4 regions of the Peribacillus sp. NPDC101481 genome follow, and region 4 is predicted to be linked to each of the others. Evidence: riboswitches for the same ligand, from Rfam matches in the RefSeq annotation. Region 4 holds a riboswitch; each other region holds the start of a gene.
The links. A riboswitch is a leader RNA that binds a small molecule or an ion and turns the genes downstream of it on or off. The one in region 4 is predicted to bind cobalamin.
Positions count from the first base shown of each region.

Region 1: another riboswitch for cobalamin. It lies ahead of ACIROD_RS12145 (ribonucleoside-diphosphate reductase subunit alpha); the one in region 4 lies ahead of metE (5-methyltetrahydropteroyltriglutamate--homocysteine S-methyltransferase).
Region 2: another riboswitch for cobalamin. It lies ahead of ACIROD_RS19325 (ABC transporter substrate-binding protein); the one in region 4 lies ahead of metE (5-methyltetrahydropteroyltriglutamate--homocysteine S-methyltransferase).
Region 3: another riboswitch for cobalamin. It lies ahead of ACIROD_RS17425 ((2Fe-2S) ferredoxin domain-containing protein); the one in region 4 lies ahead of metE (5-methyltetrahydropteroyltriglutamate--homocysteine S-methyltransferase).

Region 1 covers NZ_JBIWNJ010000002.1:444,946-447,144, reverse strand. The annotation lists gene ACIROD_RS12150 (manganese-dependent inorganic pyrophosphatase) at 1-375, opposite strand, end outside; cobalamin riboswitch at 670-850, shown strand; gene ACIROD_RS12145 (ribonucleoside-diphosphate reductase subunit alpha) at 989-2,199, shown strand, end outside.
Region 2 covers NZ_JBIWNJ010000003.1:129,449-131,647, reverse strand. The annotation lists gene ACIROD_RS19330 (FecCD family ABC transporter permease) at 1-231, opposite strand, end outside; gene ACIROD_RS19325 (ABC transporter substrate-binding protein) at 194-1,159, opposite strand; cobalamin riboswitch at 1,324-1,498, opposite strand; gene ACIROD_RS19320 (polysaccharide deacetylase family protein) at 1,585-2,199, opposite strand, start outside.
Region 3 covers NZ_JBIWNJ010000002.1:1,550,222-1,552,420, forward strand. The annotation lists gene ACIROD_RS17415 (energy-coupling factor ABC transporter permease) at 1-350, opposite strand, end outside; gene ACIROD_RS17420 (hypothetical protein) at 385-543, opposite strand; cobalamin riboswitch at 527-722, opposite strand; cobalamin riboswitch at 924-1,113, shown strand; gene ACIROD_RS17425 ((2Fe-2S) ferredoxin domain-containing protein) at 1,266-1,634, shown strand; gene cobJ (precorrin-3B C(17)-methyltransferase) at 1,649-2,199, shown strand, end outside.
Region 4 covers NZ_JBIWNJ010000005.1:4,808-7,006, forward strand. The annotation lists gene bcp (thioredoxin-dependent thiol peroxidase) at 1-251, opposite strand, end outside; gene ACIROD_RS23345 (potassium channel family protein) at 314-733, opposite strand; cobalamin riboswitch at 978-1,170, shown strand; gene metE (5-methyltetrahydropteroyltriglutamate--homocysteine S-methyltransferase) at 1,318-2,199, shown strand, end outside.

The sequences.
Region 1 (2,199 bases), on a different contig from region 4:
TTTATTTAAAATGGTTGCCGTACAGCCAACTGGTTCCGCACGGTAATATAAAGGATCGCTCGTTTCGAAGTTAGCGATACGATGGTGGTCAATAACTTCCAACACACGGACTTGGTCAATATCTTCAGCACTTTGCTGGCGTTCGTTATGATCGACCAAGATTACGCCATCAGCTTCCCCTGCAACTTTTTCCACAAGACGGGGAGCATCGAATTTGAATTGGTCCAATGCATATTGAGTTTCACCATTCACTTCACCCAGACGAACTGGTTCAGCGTTGATACCTAACTGCTTTTTCAGATCTGCATAAGCGATTGCTGAACAGATTGTGTCTGTATCCGGGTTTTTATGTCCAAAAACTAATACTTTTTCCAAGATTTTATCCCCTTTTTCATAAATATTTTTCCGCGAATCCCCTCTCACCGCAATAAGGGAGAGCCACCTTTACTAGACACTTTATTTTAACACAAAATCCCGTAAAATCAGCGCTTGAATTATCCATTCCCCAATAAAATCTTTCATTCCTTCACCCTCTGCCATCACTTTGTCAATAGATAAGGGTTGGTTTTTTTCAAATATATTAGTTGAATTATCATCGTATATGGCTTACGATAATATAAGCAGAAATACTAGATATTGATTACATAATCTATACCAATAACTATATATAGAATTTTTATAATCCAAGGTGCCAGTGATGGCTGAAAAGGGAATCCGGTGTAAACCCGGAACTGTCCCCGCAACTGTAAATGTGACGAAATGAGAAACCCACTGTATAGCTCTCTATACGGGAAGGACTCAAAGTAGGATGATCATGAGTCAGGAGACCTGCCTTGAATTTTTCACGTTTCTTATTCTTCGGGGATTGAGATGATGAAACGATAGTATAACGGCTATTTTTTCATGGCTCTTTTATTCTATCGTTTGATCCGCTCAATTCTTTGGGCGGTTTTTTTATTTTAGCGGAAGTTAACAAGGAGGATTATTAATGACTCAAACATATAACTCTACCATAAGTGAAAATGAAACAGAAAAGAAATCCATCCAGCTTGAGATGTTATCGAAGGAATTCGAAGGCCGTCTCGATATGGAAAAGTTCAAAAAGCGTTTTACAAAATGGCTTGATCGCAAAAGTGACTCAACCGAAGAACAGGCATCAAAAAAACTGATTCAACTCGCTCTTGAGGGTGTGGATATCGATGCTCCGGATTGGACATTCGTTGCTGCAGCAGAACTGTTGAATACAATGTATAGGGATGCACAAGCCAATCGAGGTTATGCAGGCAAGAGTTATGGCCCATTCTATGAGCTGATCACAGAACTCTCCCAGCTTTCGGAAGGTCAGCGTTATCCAATTTACAAGCCAGAACTGCTATCTTCATATACAAAAGCGGAAATTGAGGAATTGGGCTCGGTGATCGACCCGGAAAAAGATAAATTATTCTCATACATAGGCATCTACTTATTGAACGACCGCTATCTGGCCCGCCCAAAAAAGGACAAGGTCTACGAACTGCCGCAAGAACGTTTCATGATCATCGCGATGGAAATCATGCGAATGGAAAAAACGGAGCACCGCCTGCAACTTATAAAAGAAGCATACTGGGCCATGTCCAACCTTTATATGACCGTTGCGACTCCTACACTCTCCAATGCTGGGAAAACACATGGACAGTTAAGCTCTTGCTTTATCGACGCGATTGAAGATTCCATTGATGGCATCTATCTATCAAACTACGATGCAGCAAAAGTATCTAAATTCGGCGGCGGTGTCGGCCTTTACGTTGGTAAGGTTCGCTCGCTTGGTTCTGATATCCGGGGTTTCTCTGGAAATAGTTCCGGCACGACGCCCTGGATTCGACTATTCAACCAGACAGCTGTAAGTGTCGATCAATTGGGTCAACGTAAAGGTGCCATCGCGATTTACTTGGATGCCTGGCATAAAGATATCATGAGCTTCCTCGATTTGAAGACACAAAACGGGGATGACAGATTAAAAGCCCATGATATATTTACAGGCGTTTGCATACCGGATTTATTCATGGAGGCTGTACGCGACAGAAAAGAATGGTATCTTTTCGATCCGCATACCGTCAAGCAAACCCTTGGATTTTCACTTGAAGATCTTTATGACGAGAAGAAAGGCGAAGGAAGCTTCAGGAAACATTATGCACTTGCTGTCGAGGCCGCAGAAAATGG
Region 2 (2,199 bases), on a different contig from region 4:
ACGCGGCAAGCGGATGTTCATCACGATATTCGTCAGCATCACATCCGGATCAGCGGAAATCGGCAAATGAAAGATCTCCTTGCCGATTATTTGTAAAAGTACGGGAATCGGTACTGACACCGAACCAAAGGAAATGCCTACCGTCATTGCGAATAACAAAATTAAAAACGCAATCAAATAGGCAAACGTCCATTTAGTTGTTAAATTGGTTCGGATAGACTGATTTGGCAAGTTCCTCTACTCCCTCTATCAAGCGTGGACCGGAACGGGTCACCAAGTCAGAATGGACATCAAAGACTTGGCCATTCTTAACAGCATTTACGTCTTGCCATCCTTTTCGGCCCTTCACTTCATTTGCTGAATCTTTCGTATAATAACCATAAGTTGTAATGATGACATCAGGATTTGCAGCAATCATCGACTCTTCATCAATCTTTGCCCAACCGTCCAAGTCAGCAGCAGCATTATCCGCTGAAATAATAGTAAGCATCTCATTCATGAAAGTATTTTTTCCCGGTGTGTATATTTCCGGTGAAGGCGAAACTTCCACTAAAACGGTCTTCCTATCCTCTTCCTTTACGGATTTGGCTTTTTCCTCGATATCCTTAAGCTTCGTTTTCATATCCGCAACGATTTCGTTTGCCTTGTCATGTTCACCCGTTGCCTGTCCAATCATTTCAATAGACTCATAGACTTGGTCAAAGCTTTGTGCATCATTGACTACGAGGACATCTATTCCAGCATCCTTAAGCTGCTGTAAACCCTCATTCGAATTATGGGCACTTGATGCATGGGCAAGAACAAGGTCAGGCTTCATGGAGACAATCAGCTCCGTGTTCATTTCCATTCCGCCAACTTTTTCAATTTCTTTCGTTTCTTCCGGGTAATTATCATTATCGGAAACACCAATGACCTTTTTACCCAAACCAAGTGCAAAGACCACTTCCGTATTACTTGGTATTAACGAAACGATTTTCTTCGGTTTTTCTTCTATCGTTACTTTTTCCCCAGTTGCATCTTTAATCGTAATCGGGAAAGCTTCGTGTTGAGCATGTTTCGTTTGCTGCTGTTCTTTTCCTTCATCAGTAGCTCCACTGCAGCCGACCATCATGCCTGCAGTAAGCAACATCAACAATATCAGACCAAAAATTTTCTTCATTTTCATTCCCCACAATCTTTTTATTTAATTTCTTTCACCCAATAATCCCGGAAGATGCACCCAAAACAAAAAGCACCTCCCGTTAAACGGAAGGTACTTGTATGGCAACAATATCATTACGGACTTCTTAGGGTCTGCCACACACCTTCCCATCCGCGTAGGTTACAGGTGTACGAATTTTGGCAGGTCTCCTGGCTCATGGTCATCGTCAACGGCACCTTCCCATATTTCATACAGTGGTACACAGCCGTCAGCTCCCATATACAGTGGCGGGACCGCGCTGGCATTTCACCAGCTTCCCTTTTAAGTCATTACGACACCAAATCGTTCATATGTATATAATTTTCATTGCCTTCATTATACACCATGTAAGAATCTATTATTATATGATTTTTCTGAACAGGTTCGAAATGACCCTTCCACACTCAATGATTTGAAGCATTTTCAATCAATGTCGCAAACCCATCGACTGATAAACCGGGTGAAATCCGAACTCGATGCAGGGCATGCATCCCTTGTTCCCTTGAAGCTCCCCCAGGTTCGGTAGTGACTGCCATCTTGTATCCCGCTTCATCTGACAGCCTGAGAGTCTCTTCGTTATACCGGCCAACCGGATAGGAAAGCACTGTCGTGTCCTGGTCGAGAATACGGTCGAATAGCTTCTTAGACTGGACCATTTCAGCTTCTTGCTGCTCTGCCGTCATGCGGTTCAGCTCCAAATGGTTGATAGTATGGCTTTCAATCGAAATCCCATTCCTGCTCATCTCCATCATTTGATTTTCAGTCAGGTGATGACCTTTATCAATGGACTTCCCGATCATGAAGACAGTTGCTTTCATATCATTTTCTTTTAATATCGGGAAAGCCTCCGTGAAGTTATCTGTATAGCCATCATCAAAAGTAAGCCAGACACACTTCTCACTTGGTATCCGATTCTCGGTTAAAACGAGGAATGCCTCTTCAGGAGATAATGTATAGTAGCCATTCTCCCGAAGCCAAGCCATCTGTGACCGGAATTCCTCACTTGGAACCCGAAGGCG
Region 3 (2,199 bases), on a different contig from region 4:
AGAACGATGGAGCCAACGACACTCATGGCCAATGGTCCGAATAATATGGAACCCAAACCAACTCCGGTAGGGTGTGAAGAACTTCCCGTAACGGAAGGAATCTTTAGGGCCGATAAAATAAATACAAATGCGCCCGATAGGCCAAGTATCATTTTTGTTTCTGGATTTTCCCTAACTTTGGACCTAATGGACCGGTAACCCAAGATTAAAAATGGAAACGTCACGGCCCACCAGAATATAGCCCATTCAATGGGTAAAAAGCCCTCCATGATATGCATGGCCATTGCCCGGTTCGGGATAAAAAGCAATAAGATGACAAAATAAATAATTTTCCAATTGGTTCTTTTCATTCTTTCTCCTTTCAATACTTTTAAATTTTTCTGATCAATCTTGAGAAGAAAAGCGGCGCCCAACATAAAAAGCACTTCTCTCAAAGGAAAGAAGTGCGTAATGAACAGGAATTTTGCAGCATGAAGCAATCATGGGCCATTCTGCCTGATCCGCACGCCCATCCTCGTAGGCTGAAACAGTTTCACGTTTCATGGCAGGTCTCCTGGCTTTGGTTCATCATCCCATTACATCCTTCCCATCTCATTTGACAGTGGATTAAAGTTAAAGTAATAGGACTTCCCTTTACAGTGGCGGGACCGCTCCGGATTTTCACCGGCTTCCCTTTTAAGTTGAATTCCGAGAAATTCAACACCATAAAACTTATGTAATTATTTTGAAAATTCTCGTATAGTGTACCATAAAGAAATAATTTCAGCTACACTATCTTTTTTTTCGGGACGGATTTTGTTGCAAGGAAAGGATTTTAACGGGTTTTACACTATTAAACTTTTCTAAACAGTCGGAATAAACTATTGAATTTTGATAAAGTTGTTATATGATAGATTAAGTTAGTTAGAAATGTATAATAAAACCAAATATTTCATTTTAAAAGTGCCCTTGTGTGAATAAGCAAGGGATAATAGGGAAATCGGTGAAAATCCGATGCAGCCCCCGCTACTGTAAACGCTGATGAAATTGTCGATAGCCACTGGCATGATGCCGGGAAGGGACAAAGTAAAATGAAGCGTAAGCCAGGAAACCTGCTTTTAAAATTGCATGATACTTTTCGGAGGGAAAGGTAGAAGGACTATGACGATTTTGGAAGGATTTGGCATGTTTGCCTTTGGCTTCTTATTCATATAGTTTTTTTAAAACCTTGACTCTAATGTTAAGGTTTTTTATTTTGCCTTTTCCCTGAACTCAGGAGGAAGAAGATGACTACTTGGAACTTGATGGGTACAAATACGCATCTGTTGATTTGTAATGGGAGCAGCTGCATGAAAAAGGGCGGGGAAGAAGTAACCCAAGCGATTCGCGATGAAATTACTTCAAAGGGACTTGATTTGAAAATCCATACAACCAGGACACGCTGTAACGGAAGATGTAAGGATGCCTGCGTTGTGATTGCCTATCCCCAAGGAAACTGGTATCGAGTGGAAACGCCTGAATTCGGTCGGCAGATCGTCAGTAATATCGATGATGGTGAATTTGTTCCACAGATGATCTATCAATTCAATGATGGGGAAATGACCCCTAATCCAGATTTTCCTGCTCATACGGGTATTTCAAAGAACAAAGCGTAAAAGGAGATGTCTTAATGAGTACAAACGGTAAATTATTCGTCGTGGGCTTTGGGCCCGGGAATTTTGAACACATTACCAAACGTGCCGTCGAAGCCCTTCAAGAAAGTGACTACATCATTGGTTATAAAACTTATGTTGAACTCATTCAGGGACTGCTTACAGATCAAACGATCATTAGTACGGGGATGACTGAAGAAGTATCACGTGCACAGGAAGCAGTGAAACAAGCGGAGCTGGGAAAGAAAGTGGCGGTGATTTCCAGTGGGGATGCCGGAGTTTACGGGATGGCAGGGTTGGTTTATGAAGTATTGATTGAGAAAGGCTGGAAAGAAGAAACTGGAGTGGGCATTGAAGTCATTCCTGGCATTTCTGCAATCAACTCATGTGCGTCTTTACTCGGGGCACCAGTCATGCACGATTCGTGTACGATCAGCCTCAGTGATCATTTAACTCCTTGGGAACTGATCGCTAAAAGGGTTGAAGCAGCTGCAATGGCAGACTTTGTCATTGCACTTTATAATCCGCGCAGCGGCAGGCGGACCCGGCAAATTGTTGAAACACAGAA
Region 4 (2,199 bases):
TGTTTTTCGATGAATTTTTCATGACGTGCAGCTGGGTCTGGGCTGATTCCTATGATGACCGCGTTCAATTCCTCAAATTGCTCATTATGGTCCCGGAAATCACAGGCCTCCGTCGTGCAACCTGGCGTCATGTCTTTTGGATAAAAATATAAAACAATATATTTTCCCTTAAAATCCGATAGGGACACCATTTCACCATTGTTTGCAGGGAGCTTGAAATCAGGTGCTTTTTCTCCAATTTTAACAGTCATATTGAACCCTCCATTTCTTTCATTATGGTAAGAGTACCCAATAATCGAAAGAAACACAACTTTCATTTATCCTTCCTATCTTTGTGCTCCAAATCGATCACCGTCCGGATCACGAACGCTGCCGGCAGTGTATAACCGATGAAAGCCTGAATCGTAGCTATCATCCTGCCCATGCCAATCGGGGCTATATCTCCATACCCTACAGAAAACATCGTCATCGCACTAAAATAAAAAGAAGTCTTCAACTGTTCATAGAAAGTGCCATCCAATCGATTGCCCATATCAAGAATCACCGAATGATTCTGAAGTTCGTATAATAAATAAATCAGTGCAAATCCAACTAATATCGTCGCATATAAATTGCCAAGCCACAGCATATCCTCCAGAGAAAACTTCTTTCCTCCCGACTCAACAAGAAATAACGTACGAATGCTCATCACCATGCAAAAAATGATTCCTGCAATCAAGATGTAGAAAGTCATCCCCCACGCCCCATTTCAAAACGCCACTTCCTCTATACATACTCCCTGTCCAAACAATATATTCTTTTTTAGGAACAGACCTCATCCTTATCACCCACACACCTTATAACCGGATACTTTTCCTGAATCTTTTTTCCATGTTGACCCTTTTGGTCGGATATGTTAAGATTGTCTAAATTTTTATAATAGTTTTTATTTTATAAATTTTTAACCTGCAAACAGTTATCAAGGCAGGTTTTGTCAAATTTCATATGTGGAAATAGGTTCCTAATTTTAATTTAGGATTAAAAGGGAAGTCCGGTGTAATTCCGGCACGGTCCCGCCACTGTAATGGGAGTGTTAGCGCCATCCAATATGCCACTGATCAACGGATCGGGAAGGCCCGCCGCTAATGTTAATCCCTAAGTCAGGAGACCTGCCTATTTCGACAACACTGTTTTAACCTACGGGAGATAGGGAGGTGTTAGGGACCTTATAATTGTAAGGGGGCATTTTGCATGCCTCTTTATTTTAAGCATTTCTAACCATCTCTTTTGACGGTTAGGAATGCTTTTTTTATTGCTCAATTAAATGAATATAGGAGGATGGGAATATTGAAAAGCAGTAGTTTGGGTTACCCTCGAATCGGGGAAGATCGTGAATGGAAACGTACATTGGAAGCTTACTGGTCCGGTAAAATCGATGAAGCAGAATTTACGGCACAACTAAAAGCCATCCGTTTAGGCAACTTACAAAAACAGAAGAAACGAGGCATCGATATCATTCCTGTCAACGACTTCACTTTCTATGATCAAATGCTCGATATGTCCGTAATGTTCGGTCTTGTTCCTGAACGTTATTCAGCCTATGAAAGCGGAAGCGTTCCCCTTTCCGTTTATTATTCAATGGCTCGCGGAAACAATGATGAAGTCGCTTCCGAAATGACGAAATGGTTCAATACGAACTATCACTATATTGTCCCTGAATTAAAGGTGCCACAGCTGACGTTAACGGAAAATAAACCACTTGCAGCATATCGGGAAGCCAAGGAAAAGCTAGGAATTGAAACAAAGCCCGTGTTGATCGGTCCTTATACTTTCATCTCCCTTTCCAAAGGCTTCAAAAAACAAGATATCCCTGGCATCATCCTGAGCCTGCTTCCCCTATACACGCAAATCCTCCGGGAGTTGGAGCAAGAAGGCGTGAAGTGGGTTCAAATGGACGAACCTTCACTTGTTTCATCGATTTCCAAAGAAGATATGCAAACTGTTACTTACCTCTATGAAAAACTGAATGAAGCAGCACCAAACCTGAACATCATGCTACAAACATACTTTGATGCCGTGGAACATTACCAGGAAGTCATCGAATTACAAGTCCAAGGAATCGGTCTTGATTTTGTACATGACAAAGGGAGGAATCTAAGCAACCTGGAATCATTCGGCTTTCCGAAGGACAAAGTGCTTGCTGCAGGTGTGATTGACGGA